3 regions of the Mammaliicoccus sp. Dog046 genome follow, and region 2 is predicted to be linked to each of the others. Evidence: predicted binding sites of a transcription regulator. Region 2 holds the regulator's gene; each other region holds the start of a gene.

Region 1 (4,298 bases), 490 kb from region 2:
AATAGGGGTATTCATTTCTAATGCTTTATAATAATCGAGACTGGCACGATAAGGTCGACCAGTTGAAATGATAATTTCGTGACCAGATTTTTGTAAATATTGTAAAACCCTTTTTGTAAAAGGTGAGATGTGCTTTTTATCGTTTAATAATGTGCCATCTAAATCTAAACAAATTAAATGTTTTTCCATGGGGACAGCTCCTTACGCGTTATCTTTATCTTACATACTATAATATCATATCATTTTCTTTAACCCATGCTTTAAATTTGATATATTATATGTAGTAACTTTTAGAATGAGGTGAAAAAATGGAAGAAGCAATGAAAGATAGTATATTAGGTGCGCTTGAGAATGTTATTGATCCAGAATTAGGCATCGATATTGTTAATTTAGGACTTGTATATAATGTTGATTTAGATGATGAAGGTTTATGCACAGTTGAAATGACTTTAACTTCAATGGGTTGTCCAATGGGGCCACAAATCATAGACCAAGTTAAGACAGCATTAGGCGAATTACCTGAAATTAAAGATACAGAAGTTAATATTGTATGGAATCCACCATGGAATAAAGACAAAATGTCTCGTTATGCGAAAATCGCTTTAGGCGTAAGCTAATCATAAATTTAACTTATTTTATAAAAGAAGCATAGCACTCAACTATTAGTAGTTGAATGCTATGCTTCTTTGTTTTAATGATGACATAAATGGTAGTGATGACCGAATAATAAATCGTTTATTCAATTCTACATATGGAAAGCGGGCAGTTCTCACAGTTGATTGCATTTTTTAAATAGTCGAGGTTGTGAACCGTAATTTTCTTATGGTTGACTGATACGATGTTGTTCTTTTTTAAATTACTCAACATTCTGTTGACACTCTCTCTTGTTACGTTGCAAAAGTTTGCTAGCTCATGATTCGTTAATTCAACATTTATAAATATGTCGTTGCCTTCTTGAATGCCATAAGTGTTAGCTAATTTAATTAAGATTGAATAAAATGCACCTGTCTTTCCTAGCGTATAAATATCTCTTAATTGATATTCATTTTTTTCGTTTTCATTTTGTACCCATAACAACCATTCATATTTTAAAACTTCATCATTTAATATTGCTTCTTCGAATTGTGTTTTTAAGATTCGATAAACAGTGCATGGTTCTTTCACTCTCGCTGATAGACTATGTGTTTTTCTACCACAAAATAATGTTGTTGAACCGAATATACTATGTCTACCTAACAATTTAGTATTGAATTCTTTACCATCTTCCATCACACGATGTGTAATGACTTTTCCTTCTACGATGACATAAATATGATTACATCGGTCTCCACAATGGTATAGATAATGGTGAGGTTGAACATGCATGCGTTGTCCATTTGCAATAATGTATTCTATTACTGAAGTTGCTTCTGTATATGTCGTTTGCAAAAGATCACTTCCTGGTTTATATTCACTTTTATTTTACCATAAAATGTAATAGAAAAGGTTTGGAATTTGGATGGTTTATATTTGTCAAAGTAGGTCAAACAAGGTATAATTAATTTAAGGTCAAAGATAGTCAAACTATTGATCAAAGAATATAAAAAGAGGTGATACATTTGGATATTAATCAAATGACGTATTCAGTGCAAAGTGTTGTAGAACAAGCTCAACAATTATCGCAATCACATCAACTACAAAATATTGAAATAGAAGCTGTATTATTATCAGCATTGAATCAAGATGAAAGTATCTTTCAAAGAACTCTCGAAAGAGCGCAAATAGATACAGATAAATTAAAGCAAGACTATGAACAAAAATTAAAACAATATTCAGTTGTAAAAGGTGAGAACGTACAATATGGACAGTATATTTCACCGAAACTGAACGAATTATTTAATAAAGCCAATCAAATTAAAGAAGATATGAACGATGATTATATGTCTATGGAACATATCTTAAAGGCGGCCATTGAAGTCGATGTAACAACTAAAGAAACTGTTGGTAATAAAAAAGCAGTTGTCGATGAAATTATTAATAAGATTAGAGGGGGTAATCGTGTGACATCACAAAATCCAGAAGTACAATATGAAGCATTATCGAAATACGGTAGAGATTTAGTTGAAGAAGTTAGAAAAGGGAAAATGGATCCAGTAATCGGTAGAGATGAAGAAATTAGAAATACGATTCGTATATTAAGTAGAAAAACAAAAAATAATCCAGTACTCATCGGTGAACCAGGTGTTGGTAAAACGGCAATCGTTGAAGGATTGGCTCAACGTATTGTTAAGAGAGATGTACCAGAATCATTATTGGATAAAACCATTTTTGAATTAGATTTATCAGCTTTAGTAGCTGGTGCTAAATTTAGAGGTGAGTTTGAAGAACGTTTGAAAGCAGTTTTAAAAGAAGTAAAAGAATCAGAAGGTAGAATTTTGCTGTTTATAGATGAAATTCATATGCTCGTAGGTGCAGGTAAAACAGATGGAGCAATGGATGCAGGAAATATGTTGAAACCGATGTTAGCACGTGGTGAGTTGCATTGTATTGGTGCAACAACATTAAATGAATACCGTCAATATATTGAAAAAGATTCTGCATTAGAAAGACGTTTCCAAAAAGTAAATGTTAAAGAACCAGATTTAGAAGATACGATTTCTATTTTAAGAGGATTGAAAGAAAGATATGAAGTTCATCACGGTGTGCGCATTCAAGATAGAGCGTTAGTTGCAGCTACAGAATTATCAGATCGATATATTACAGATCGTTTTTTACCAGACAAAGCAATTGATCTCGTAGACCAAGCATGTGCAACGATCCGTACGGAAATGGGATCTAATCCTACAGAGTTAGATGCGGTGAATAGACGTGTGATGCAACTTGAAATAGAAGAAAGTGCATTGAAAACAGAGTCTGATCAAAGCAGTCAAAATCGTTTAGTAGAATTACAAAAAGAACTTGCTGACGAAAAAGAAAAGCAACAACAACTTCAAAATAAAGTTGAACAAGAAAAAGAACAAATTAAGCACTTACAAGACAAAAGAGAAGAGTTAGATGAGAGTAAACAAGCTTTAGAAAATGCTGAAAATCAATATGACTTAGCAAAAGCAGCAGAATTAAAGCATGGTAAAATTCCTCAACTTGAAGCTGAATTAAAAGACTTAGAAGAATCATTTGCAGAAGAAACAGGTCACGATCATGATCGATTAATTCGAGAAATTGTGACGGATGAGGAAATTGGATACATTGTGAGTCAGTGGACAGGAATACCAGTATCGAGATTAGTAGAAACAGAAAGAGAGAAACTACTTAAACTTTCAGATATTCTACATGAAAGAGTTGTTGGTCAAAATGAAGCGGTAGATCTTGTTTCTGATGCAGTTGTAAGAGCAAGAGCAGGCATTAAAGATCCAAACAGACCAATCGGAAGTTTCTTATTCTTAGGTCCTACAGGTGTAGGTAAAACAGAATTAGCTAAAACATTAGCATCTACATTGTTTGATTCTGAGAAACATATGATTCGCATTGATATGAGCGAATACATGGAGAAACATTCAGTGGCACGACTAATTGGTGCACCTCCAGGATATGTAGGATATGAAGAAGGTGGACAATTAACTGAAGCTGTTAGAAGACAGCCATATTCAGTAATCTTACTTGATGAAATAGAGAAGGCGCATAATGATGTATTTAATGTATTACTTCAGTTATTAGATGAAGGTAGATTAACTGACGCAAAAGGTAGAAGTGTAGACTTTAAAAATACAATCATCATTATGACAAGTAATATAGGGTCTCAATATCTGTTAGATGGTGTGACAGAAGATGGAGAGATTGAAGCATCAGCTAAAAAGAAAGTTGATGAAAGCTTACATGCTTACTTCAAACCAGAAATTCTAAACAGAATGGATGATATTGTATTATTTAAACCATTATCTGTTAAAGATATGAGTTATATTGTAGACCACATCATTAATCACCTTAATATGAGATTAGTTGATCAACATATTAAAATTAATGTAAATCAAAGTGTTAAAGAATGGATTGCACAAGAAGCATATGAACCTCAATTTGGTGCACGACCATTGAAACGATTTGTACAAAGACAAATTGAAACACCATTAGCTAGATTAATGATAGGTGAAGAATTAAAAGAAGGTACAGAAATAAATGTGTATCTTGAAAACGATGAAGTTAAATTTGAAGTAAATAAATAAAAATAAGGCTTTGGCAAAAGATGCCAAAGCCTTATTTTTTATGAATGTTTTGAATCTTGTACGTTAGAAGTAGATTTACCAATTAATAAGTCTAAAATAATA
Region 2 (4,298 bases):
GATTAAGTTTTCTCGCTTCATCCATTGAAAGCTCGATAACTTTTTTCGCTCTAGGCGTGTAATGGATTGCCCCAACTTGCTCTTGGCCGTGTCCAATTAAGTTTTCAACTTCTTTTGTGACTTTTTCTTCAGTAATACCAAATGCTTCTAATACTTTAGCCGCAATACCTTCAGGCTCTTTCATTAAGCCCAACAATAAATGTTCTGTACCTATATTTGAATGATTTAATCTCATTGCTTCTTCTTGTGCGTGTGCAAGTACACGTTGTGCGCGTTCTGTTAATCTACCAAATAGCATAAACTAACCTCCTATTTTTATATTTATATATGGTTTCTTAAAAACATTGCTCGTTTTTCATCTACAGTTTGTTCAGCCGATTCTTCTTCAAAGAATGGTGTTTGTATTGTAACCATTAAATTATCAAAGTTAAAGTTATTACGCTCGATATGTCCTAAATCAATACCCAGTTTCATTTCACTTAACCTTAATGAAGCTTCTTCAACTGATATTAACTGTGCTGATTTTAAAATTCCTTGAGCACGAAAAACTCTATCTTTTGTCTCTAAATGATTGAAACGATCTAATCTTTTTCTAATTTGTTCTTCTTCACTAATAATTTGTTCTACAATTTGTGTTAAATCTTCGATGATTTCTTCTTCAGTTTTTCCTAAAGTTAACTGATTAGAGATTTGATACACATGACCTAAAGCACCTGTACCTTCTCCATATATACCACGAATTGTATAACCAAATCGATTAATTGCCTGGGCAATTCTTTTCATACGTTTCATAATACTTAGTCCGGGCAAATGCAACATGACACTCGCTCTTAAACCAGTACCAATATTAGTTGGACACGTCGTTAAAAATCCATGTTGTTCATCATAAGATATCGTTAAATGTTTATCTAACTCATCATCTAATTTCGAAGCTGTTTCATAGAGTTCTTTTAAGACGAGGTTGTTCCCCATCACTTGAATGCGTACATGATCTTCTTCATTGATCATTACACTTGTAGATTCGTCATCATTCAACAATACTGCACCTGCAATTTGTTTCGTTAGTGCAGGACTAATTAAGTGTTTGAACACAAGCTTATTCTGATCAAGTTCAGTCAAATCTGATAGACGTGTCAGTTTCAAATCTGATAATGCTTTGCTCACTTTCTCAATCACTTTGTTTCCTGATGCTTCATCTTCATATTTGAGTGGATGAACTTCGTCTTGAAGGTTACGCGCAAGTCTGATTCTCGAACTCATGATGATTGGTGTATCTTCTTTCTCTTTCATCCAATCACTCATATGTTCATTAATATGTTCTTCCATTTACTCGACCTCACCTTCTGCTTTCAAAGCTTTAATTTCATCTCGTACTACAGCTGCATCTTCAAAGGCTTGTTCTTCAATTAAACATTGTAGCACTTTTTCTTTTTCCGCAATTTGCTGTTTGAGTTGAATTTTACTTCTTGAAGAAACAGGTATCTTACCTGTATGTTCGCCACTTCCTGCTTGAACTCTTCTAATGATTTGAGGAACATCATCTTTAAAAGTTTCATAACAATCATGACAACCAAACTTCCCTACTTTAGCAATGTCAGGGAGCGTCATACCACAAGTAGGACAGTGCTTTTCTTCTTGTGGTTGGACTTGTTTAAAGTTAATACCGTGCTTTCCTACGAGATATTGTAAAAATTGGTTCACAACAAATTCTTGATCTACATTTTGATCATTCATTTGATCATCTTGAAAATAAAAATGTTCTGAAGCACAGTTTTTACAAATCCATTGTTCTGTATTATGTTTCTTACCTGTTGATGTTAACTGAATGGTAGCTTCTTCTTTTCCACAAATTTCACAAAGCATACTGTCACTCCTTTTTTTAACTATAATGTATGACGGCAAGTATACGTTTCAATATATTTGCTCGAATAATATCTCTATATGGTATATCTATTTGTAAAGTATCTCGATGAATGGTTTGCAAAATCATTTTCTTTTCTCTATCCGTAATTAAATCATTGTTGAACAAACCATCAACGATTCTAAATGCATTTGCTTGAGATATTTGATCACCCGTTAAATCGATTAGATGTCTAATAAAAGCTGATTGACTATTTGTTTCGACTTTGGAAATACGGATATAACCTCCACCGCCTCTTTTACTTTCAATAGCATATCCATGTTCATTAGTAAATCGTGTCTTAATAACATAGTTTAACTGAGAAGGTACGCAGTCAAACTTTTCTGCTATGTGGGCACGTTTAATTTCAACGACATCACCTTGAGCTTCATCTAATAATTGTTTCAAATATTGCTCAATGATATCCGACATATTGTGCATTCATCATCACCTCTTTTGACCTTCTTTGACTATATTATATGTTCTGTACTTTATTATTTCAATTAATTTGTTTCTATAAAAATTTCAAAATATGTATACCGCTTTCAAATGAAATAAGTTATGATATATGATAGGTTATTAAAGTGAGATTAATTTGGGAGAGGTGTGTCTAGTATGCATTATATTATCGGGATTATTGGTATCTTATTGTTCCTGTTTTTGGCTTGGATAGTGAGTTCAGATAAAATGCGCGTAAGATGGCAGTACATAGGTTTAATGATTGTTATTCAATTTATATTTGCTTTCTTATTATTAAAAACAACAGGTGGTTTAACAATCATCGGTGGTATTTCAAGCGGTTTTAGTTATATTATCGCTAAAGCAATGGAAGGTATTAACTTTGTATTTGCTGGTATGGCAAATATTGATCCAAAATCGGATAAACCGGTTTCTGTTTATTTCCTTAATGTATTAATGCCAATCGTATTTGTTTCAGCTTTAATTGGTATCTTACAATATATAAAAGTTTTACCGCTTATCATTAAATATTTAGGTCTAGTTATCTCAAAAATTAACGGTATGGGAAAATTAGAGTCATATAACGCAGTTGCTTCTGCGATTCTAGGTCAATCTGAAGTGTTTATCTCAATTAAGAAACAACTTCCATTAATTCCTAAACATCGTATGTATACTTTAACAGCATCTGCAATGTCTACTATTTCAGCATCTATTATTGGTGCATACTTTACTATGGTTGAACCGAGATATGTTGTTACGGCAATTGTATTAAACTTATTTGGCGGATTCATCATGGCATCCATCATTAATCCTTATACTGTAGATCCTAAAGAAGATGACATTATGATTCAAGAATCTGAAGAAAAACAGTCATTTTTCCAAATGCTTGGAGAATATATTTTAGATGGATTTAAAGTAGCTGTTATTGTTGCAGCAATGTTAATTGGTTATGTTGCTTTAATCGGTCTTCTAAATGGTGTAACAACAAGTATTATTACTTTTGCATCTGGCGGATCAGTTTCATGGGACTTCCAAACATTGATTGGATTTATCTTTGCACCATTTGCATTCTTCACAGGTATTCCTTGGTCAGATGCTGTTCAATCAGGTAGTATCATGGCAACTAAAGTACTTTCAAATGAATTCGTTGCAATGGGTATCTTACCAGACGCTAACATTTCTGAAAGAGCTACAGGTATCATTTCTGTATTCTTAGTTTCATTCGCAAACTTCGGATCAATTGGTATCATTGCAGGTGCAGTTAAATCATTAAACGATAAACAAGGCGATAATGTTGCAAGATTTGGTCTAAAATTATTATACGGTGCTACACTCGTATCATTCTTATCTGCAACAATTGCTGGATTCTTCTTATAAACAAAACAGGCACGAGTAAAGAATTTAAATTCTTTACTCGTGCCTTATTTTTATATTTGTTTTACGCGATGTTTTTCTACTATCTCTTCAATAAAATAATTCATTATTTTATAATCATCAGTTAATTCTGGATGGAATGAAATACCCAAGTATTGGTTCTGTCTTACCGCTACAATTTTATCTTCAACAGTAGATAACACTTCCACATTATCTCCCACTGACTGAATATGTGGCGCTCTGATGAATACTGCATTCACTTGTTCTTCAATACCACTCACATCCAAATATTGTTCAAAACTATCCACTTGTCTACCGAATGAATTTCTTTCAACGACAACATTTAATTTATTTAAATGGCTTTCTTGATCGACTACATCTGTTGCTAGTAGAATCAATCCTGCACATGTACCATACATTGGTATGTCGCTTTCTCTCAACACTTCCGTAAAACCATATAAGTCCATCAATCGACGCATCGTTGTTGATTCTCCACCAGGTAATACAAGTCCATCTATCGTTTCTAATTCATCTACACGCTTTATAGAGACACCTTCATGACCAG
Region 3 (4,298 bases), 360 kb from region 2:
TCATACAGAAGCTGAAAGGTTATATGTATGTAATTTGATGACACAACAAGGTGAAACGACTGGTTATTCAGTAAGTGATCATGTGAAAGCAATTCATGACCATGTTGGAGATGCGATTATTGATTTTGTTATATGTCAAAAAGAACGTTTTAATGAAGAAATTTTATTAAGGTATGAAAAAGAAGATTCAAAACAAGTTGAATTTGATGGTTGTAAATTAGAAAAAATGGGTGTTCAATGTATTCATGATGAGCAATTAGTAAGTATTACGCCACATCAATATATTAGACATAATAATGTCGTACTTGCGCAAATGATTTATGAAATTGCATTAAGAGAAATTAGCACAATTCAGTATAAGAAAGATAAATAATGGACTGGGACATTACATTATGTCCCGGTCTCAATACCATTTTTTATATAGGGGTATATAAACTGGGGTGATGGATATTGAAAAAAGTTCAATACATGATGGTACTTTTGGGATGTGTCATGTTACTCATTGGATTAACAATTAGTCAGCAAGTAGGAATTTTCTTTTTAGTTGTTGGTTTATTGATGTTAATTGTCGGTGTGATTAAAGAAACAAAACCAAAATGATAAAATGTATAAGTTTAATAACTTGATACGCCCGGCTAATACATGTAATATTATTAAAAAGAGAAACGTATGATATGTCATCTGGCATATCATTATTTTTATGTTTATAAATCGTAGAAAGGATGACATGCTATGAGTTTCGCGTCAGAAATGAAAAATGAACTAACTAGAATCGAAGTTGATGACTGTTGTGCCAAAGCAGAACTTTCAGCTTTGATAAGAATGAATGGGAATTTAAGTATTTCAAACCAACAGTTTGTCATAAATGTACAAACCGAAAACGCAGCGATAGCACGTCGTATATTCTCGCTTATTAAAAAATGCTTTGGAGTAGAAGTTGAATTATTAGTTAGAAAGAAAATGAAACTTAAGAAAAATAATATATATATAAGCAGAATTAAAGTGAAAGCTAAAGAAATTCTTGATGAATTAGGAATATTACAAGACGGCATGTTTAAACACGAAATTGATAAAGATATTTTACAAAAAGACTGCTGTAAACGTAGTTATTTAAGAGGTGCTTTCTTAGCAGGAGGATCAGTAAATAATCCAGAAACATCTTCATATCATTTAGAAATATTCTCACTGTATGAAGAACACTCAGCTGACTTAACAGCATTGATGAATCAATACCAATTAAATGCGAAACTCCTTGAACGTAAAAAAGGCTACATCAGTTATCAAAAAGAAGCGGAAAAAATATCAGACTTCCTAAGTTTAATAGGCGGATATCAAGCATTACTGAAATTCGAAGATGTTAGAATCATTCGAGATATGAGAAATTCAGTTAACCGACTCGTGAATTGTGAAACAGCAAATTTAAATAAAACAGTTAGTGCAGCAATGAAACAAGTAGAAAGTATTCAACTTATAGATCAAGAAATAGGGATAGATAATTTACCTGACCGTTTAAGAGAAGTCGCGCGATTAAGAATAGATAATCAAGACGTATCAATCAAAGAACTCGGCGAAATGGTAAGTACCGGAAAAATATCAAAATCAGGTATTAACCACAGATTGCGTAAATTAAATGAAATGGCCGATAAAATCCGTAATGGAGAATCGGTTAATTAAGAGAAATTTAGGAAAAATATTTTTGGTATGAAATAAGATTGAATGAAGCGGAGGTTGGGATTCTGGCTAACGGACATAATTAAGAATAGTGTCCGTTACACGATTCTAAGGGACATAATTCGGAAAAGTGTCCGTTACACGGTTCTAAGGGACATAATTCGGAAAAGTGTCCGTTACAGCATTCTAACGGTCATAATTCCGAATACTGGCAGTTACAGCAGCCTAATTCTCCCAAATAACCCCTGAAATCCTATAAACAAACCAAATCAAAAAAAGCTGGAACACAATCATTGTGTTCCAGCTTTTATTTTTAATTCTATTTTATGCTTTAACGTCTTCTGGATGCATAACATCATCGATTAAGCCGTATGATTTAGCTTCTTCTGCTGTAAGGAAGTTATCGCGATCTGTGTCTTTTTCAATTTTTTCAATTGGTTGACCTGTACGATCAGATAAAATTTTATTTAATTTTTCACGCGTACGTAAAATGTGTTTAGCTGCGATTTCGATTTCTGTTGCTTGACCTTGAGCGCCACCAAGTGGTTGGTGAATCATTACTTCACTGTTTGGTAAAGCGAAACGTTTTCCTTTTGCACCTGCTGCTAATAGGAATGAACCCATTGAAGCTGCCATACCGATGCAAATTGTTTGTACATCAGGTTTAATGTGTTGGATAGTATCGTAAATTGCGAAACCAGCTGTAACACTTCCGCCTGGAGAGTTGATATATAAATAAATATCTTTCTCAGAGTCTTGTGCTTGTAAGAATAATAATTGTGACACGATTGAGTTTGCTACGTTATCATCAATTGCTGATCCTAGCATTATAATGCGGTCTTTCAATAAACGAGAATAAATATCATAAGCGCGTTCGCCACGGTTTGTTGTTTCTATAACTGTTGGTATTAAATTCATCAGTTAATCCTCCTTTGAATATCTTAATGACCATATCATACACTATAAAGTCAAACATGGTCAAAATATATGACCTACTGATGAAAATTATAACTTAAATTGCTGATTTATACACTGGAAATTTTCGACATGTATTGTCAATGTTTGCATAAATGATATAATAGTTTCCGTAATCAATGAACTGAGTGCAATGGATATGTGTCGCAGGTATGTTGAAGTGTGCGCATCTTTTTTTAATAATTGTCACTGCTTTATGAATGGTCATTTCATTCACTCCCAATTAGTTGATACTTTCATTGTAATGGTTAGTTGTTAAGCTGATATAAATGAAACATTAAGATTATCTCTCCGTAGTGTAAAGGATAACACGCAAGATTCCGGTTCTTGAAATGGGCGTTCAATTCGTCTCGGGGAGGCTTATTATAGATAGGGATGATGAGATGTATATTCAATTTTATATTGGATCGAATTGTAGTTTGTGTGAGGACGCGAAATTACAACTTTCATTTTTCAAGGAAGAACACGATGAAATTTGTATTGATACTATTAATATAGAAGAAGATGATAATCTAATGGAGAAATACATGATGAGAGTGCCGGTCGTTATGTATAAAGGGGTCGTTCTACAAGAAGGCAACATTGATTTTGTTACATTGTCTGAATCGTATGAAAAAATGAAATAATAGCTCATGCTTTTACTTGCAATCTTATAGACCTAGGTGTATCATAAAAATGTAAACAGATATTATTTTTTTGACCCGCATGGGACAAAAAACGTCTAACCTAGGTTAGATACTGCCCATCTGTTAATCTATGAGGAGGCGTCTTGTTTATGGAAGATTTGTTGAAGATACAACATAAACTCGTTCCTGATTTGATAGACAAGATGTACCGACGCTTTAACATCTTATCAACGATTGAGAAGATGCAACCAATTGGTCGTAGATCCTTAAGTGATGTTATGAATATTACTGAACGGGTATTGAGAACAGAAATAGAGATTTTAAAACAACAAGACTTAGTCAGCGTACAGTCAACAGGTATGAAATTGACTGAAACTGGTGATCAAATACGTTCATCGTTGTCCCATTACTTAACGTTATATTCAAGTTTTAATCATATTGAAGATGAAATATTTAATCGATATGGCGTTAAAGCGCATATAGTGAGAGGTAATTCGGACTCAGATGAGATGGTTAAAGCAGAATTGGGTAATGTTACAGCAGAATTACTTGAACAGTCATTGTATACGAATGCTTCTGTTTCAGTAACAGGCGGTTCAACAATGGCTAGGGTGAGTGAATCACTACATCCTTTAGATAAGGATATCTTGTTCACACCAGCACGAGGCGGCTTGGGAGAGAACGTTGTATTCCAAGCGAATACGATATGTGCAAGCATGGCTCATCGAACAGGTGGGTCGTATAAAGTCTTGTATGTTCCTGATCAAGTCAGTGAAAACTCATATGAAACGTTGCTGAGAGAACCAGCAGTTATCGAAGTCCTTGATGCAATTCGTCATTCAGACTTTATAATTCACGGCATTGGTGATGCGCTGAAGATGGCTCAAAGAAGAAAGACTTCTGAAGCAGTATTAAGCCAGTTGAAACATCACTATGCAGTCGGAGAGGCCTTTGGTTATTATTTTAATGCTAAAGGTGAAGTCGTACATCGCGTTAAAACAATCGGTTTGCAGTTGGAAGATTTAG

Evidence for each region. The regulator CtsR, encoded in region 2, represses protease genes until heat stress. The targets are predictions, from matches to a motif close to ATGGTCAATAAAGGTCAAACA.
Region 1: a site for CtsR is predicted at 1,509-1,529, ahead of clpB (ATP-dependent chaperone ClpB). Genes of this name have one in related genera too.
Region 3: a site for CtsR is predicted at 2,636-2,656, ahead of clpP (ATP-dependent Clp endopeptidase proteolytic subunit ClpP). Genes of this name have one in related genera too.

The regions. Positions count from the first base shown of each region.
Region 1 covers NZ_CP120131.1:1,909,204-1,913,501, reverse strand. Annotated here, with positions in the region: gene P3U32_RS09465 (Cof-type HAD-IIB family hydrolase) at 1-189, opposite strand, end outside; gene P3U32_RS09460 (metal-sulfur cluster assembly factor) at 309-617, shown strand; gene P3U32_RS09455 (Crp/Fnr family transcriptional regulator) at 736-1,428, opposite strand; gene clpB (ATP-dependent chaperone ClpB) at 1,599-4,196, shown strand; gene P3U32_RS09445 (DUF2929 family protein) at 4,235-4,298, opposite strand, start outside.
Region 2 covers NZ_CP120131.1:2,399,719-2,404,016, forward strand. Annotated here, with positions in the region: gene P3U32_RS11905 (ATP-dependent Clp protease ATP-binding subunit) at 1-298, opposite strand, end outside; gene P3U32_RS11910 (protein arginine kinase) at 322-1,326, opposite strand; gene P3U32_RS11915 (excinuclease ABC subunit B) at 1,327-1,863, opposite strand; gene P3U32_RS11920 (CtsR family transcriptional regulator) at 1,880-2,341, opposite strand; gene P3U32_RS11925 (NupC/NupG family nucleoside CNT transporter) at 2,516-3,736, shown strand; gene pdxT (pyridoxal 5'-phosphate synthase glutaminase subunit PdxT) at 3,787-4,298, opposite strand, start outside.
Region 3 covers NZ_CP120131.1:2,040,577-2,044,874, reverse strand. Annotated here, with positions in the region: gene P3U32_RS10180 (gluconeogenesis factor YvcK family protein) at 1-373, shown strand, start outside; gene P3U32_RS10175 (hypothetical protein) at 451-600, shown strand; gene whiA (DNA-binding protein WhiA) at 733-1,674, shown strand; gene clpP (ATP-dependent Clp endopeptidase proteolytic subunit ClpP) at 1,996-2,589, opposite strand; gene P3U32_RS10160 (glutaredoxin family protein) at 3,030-3,272, shown strand; gene P3U32_RS10155 (sugar-binding transcriptional regulator) at 3,422-4,298, shown strand, end outside.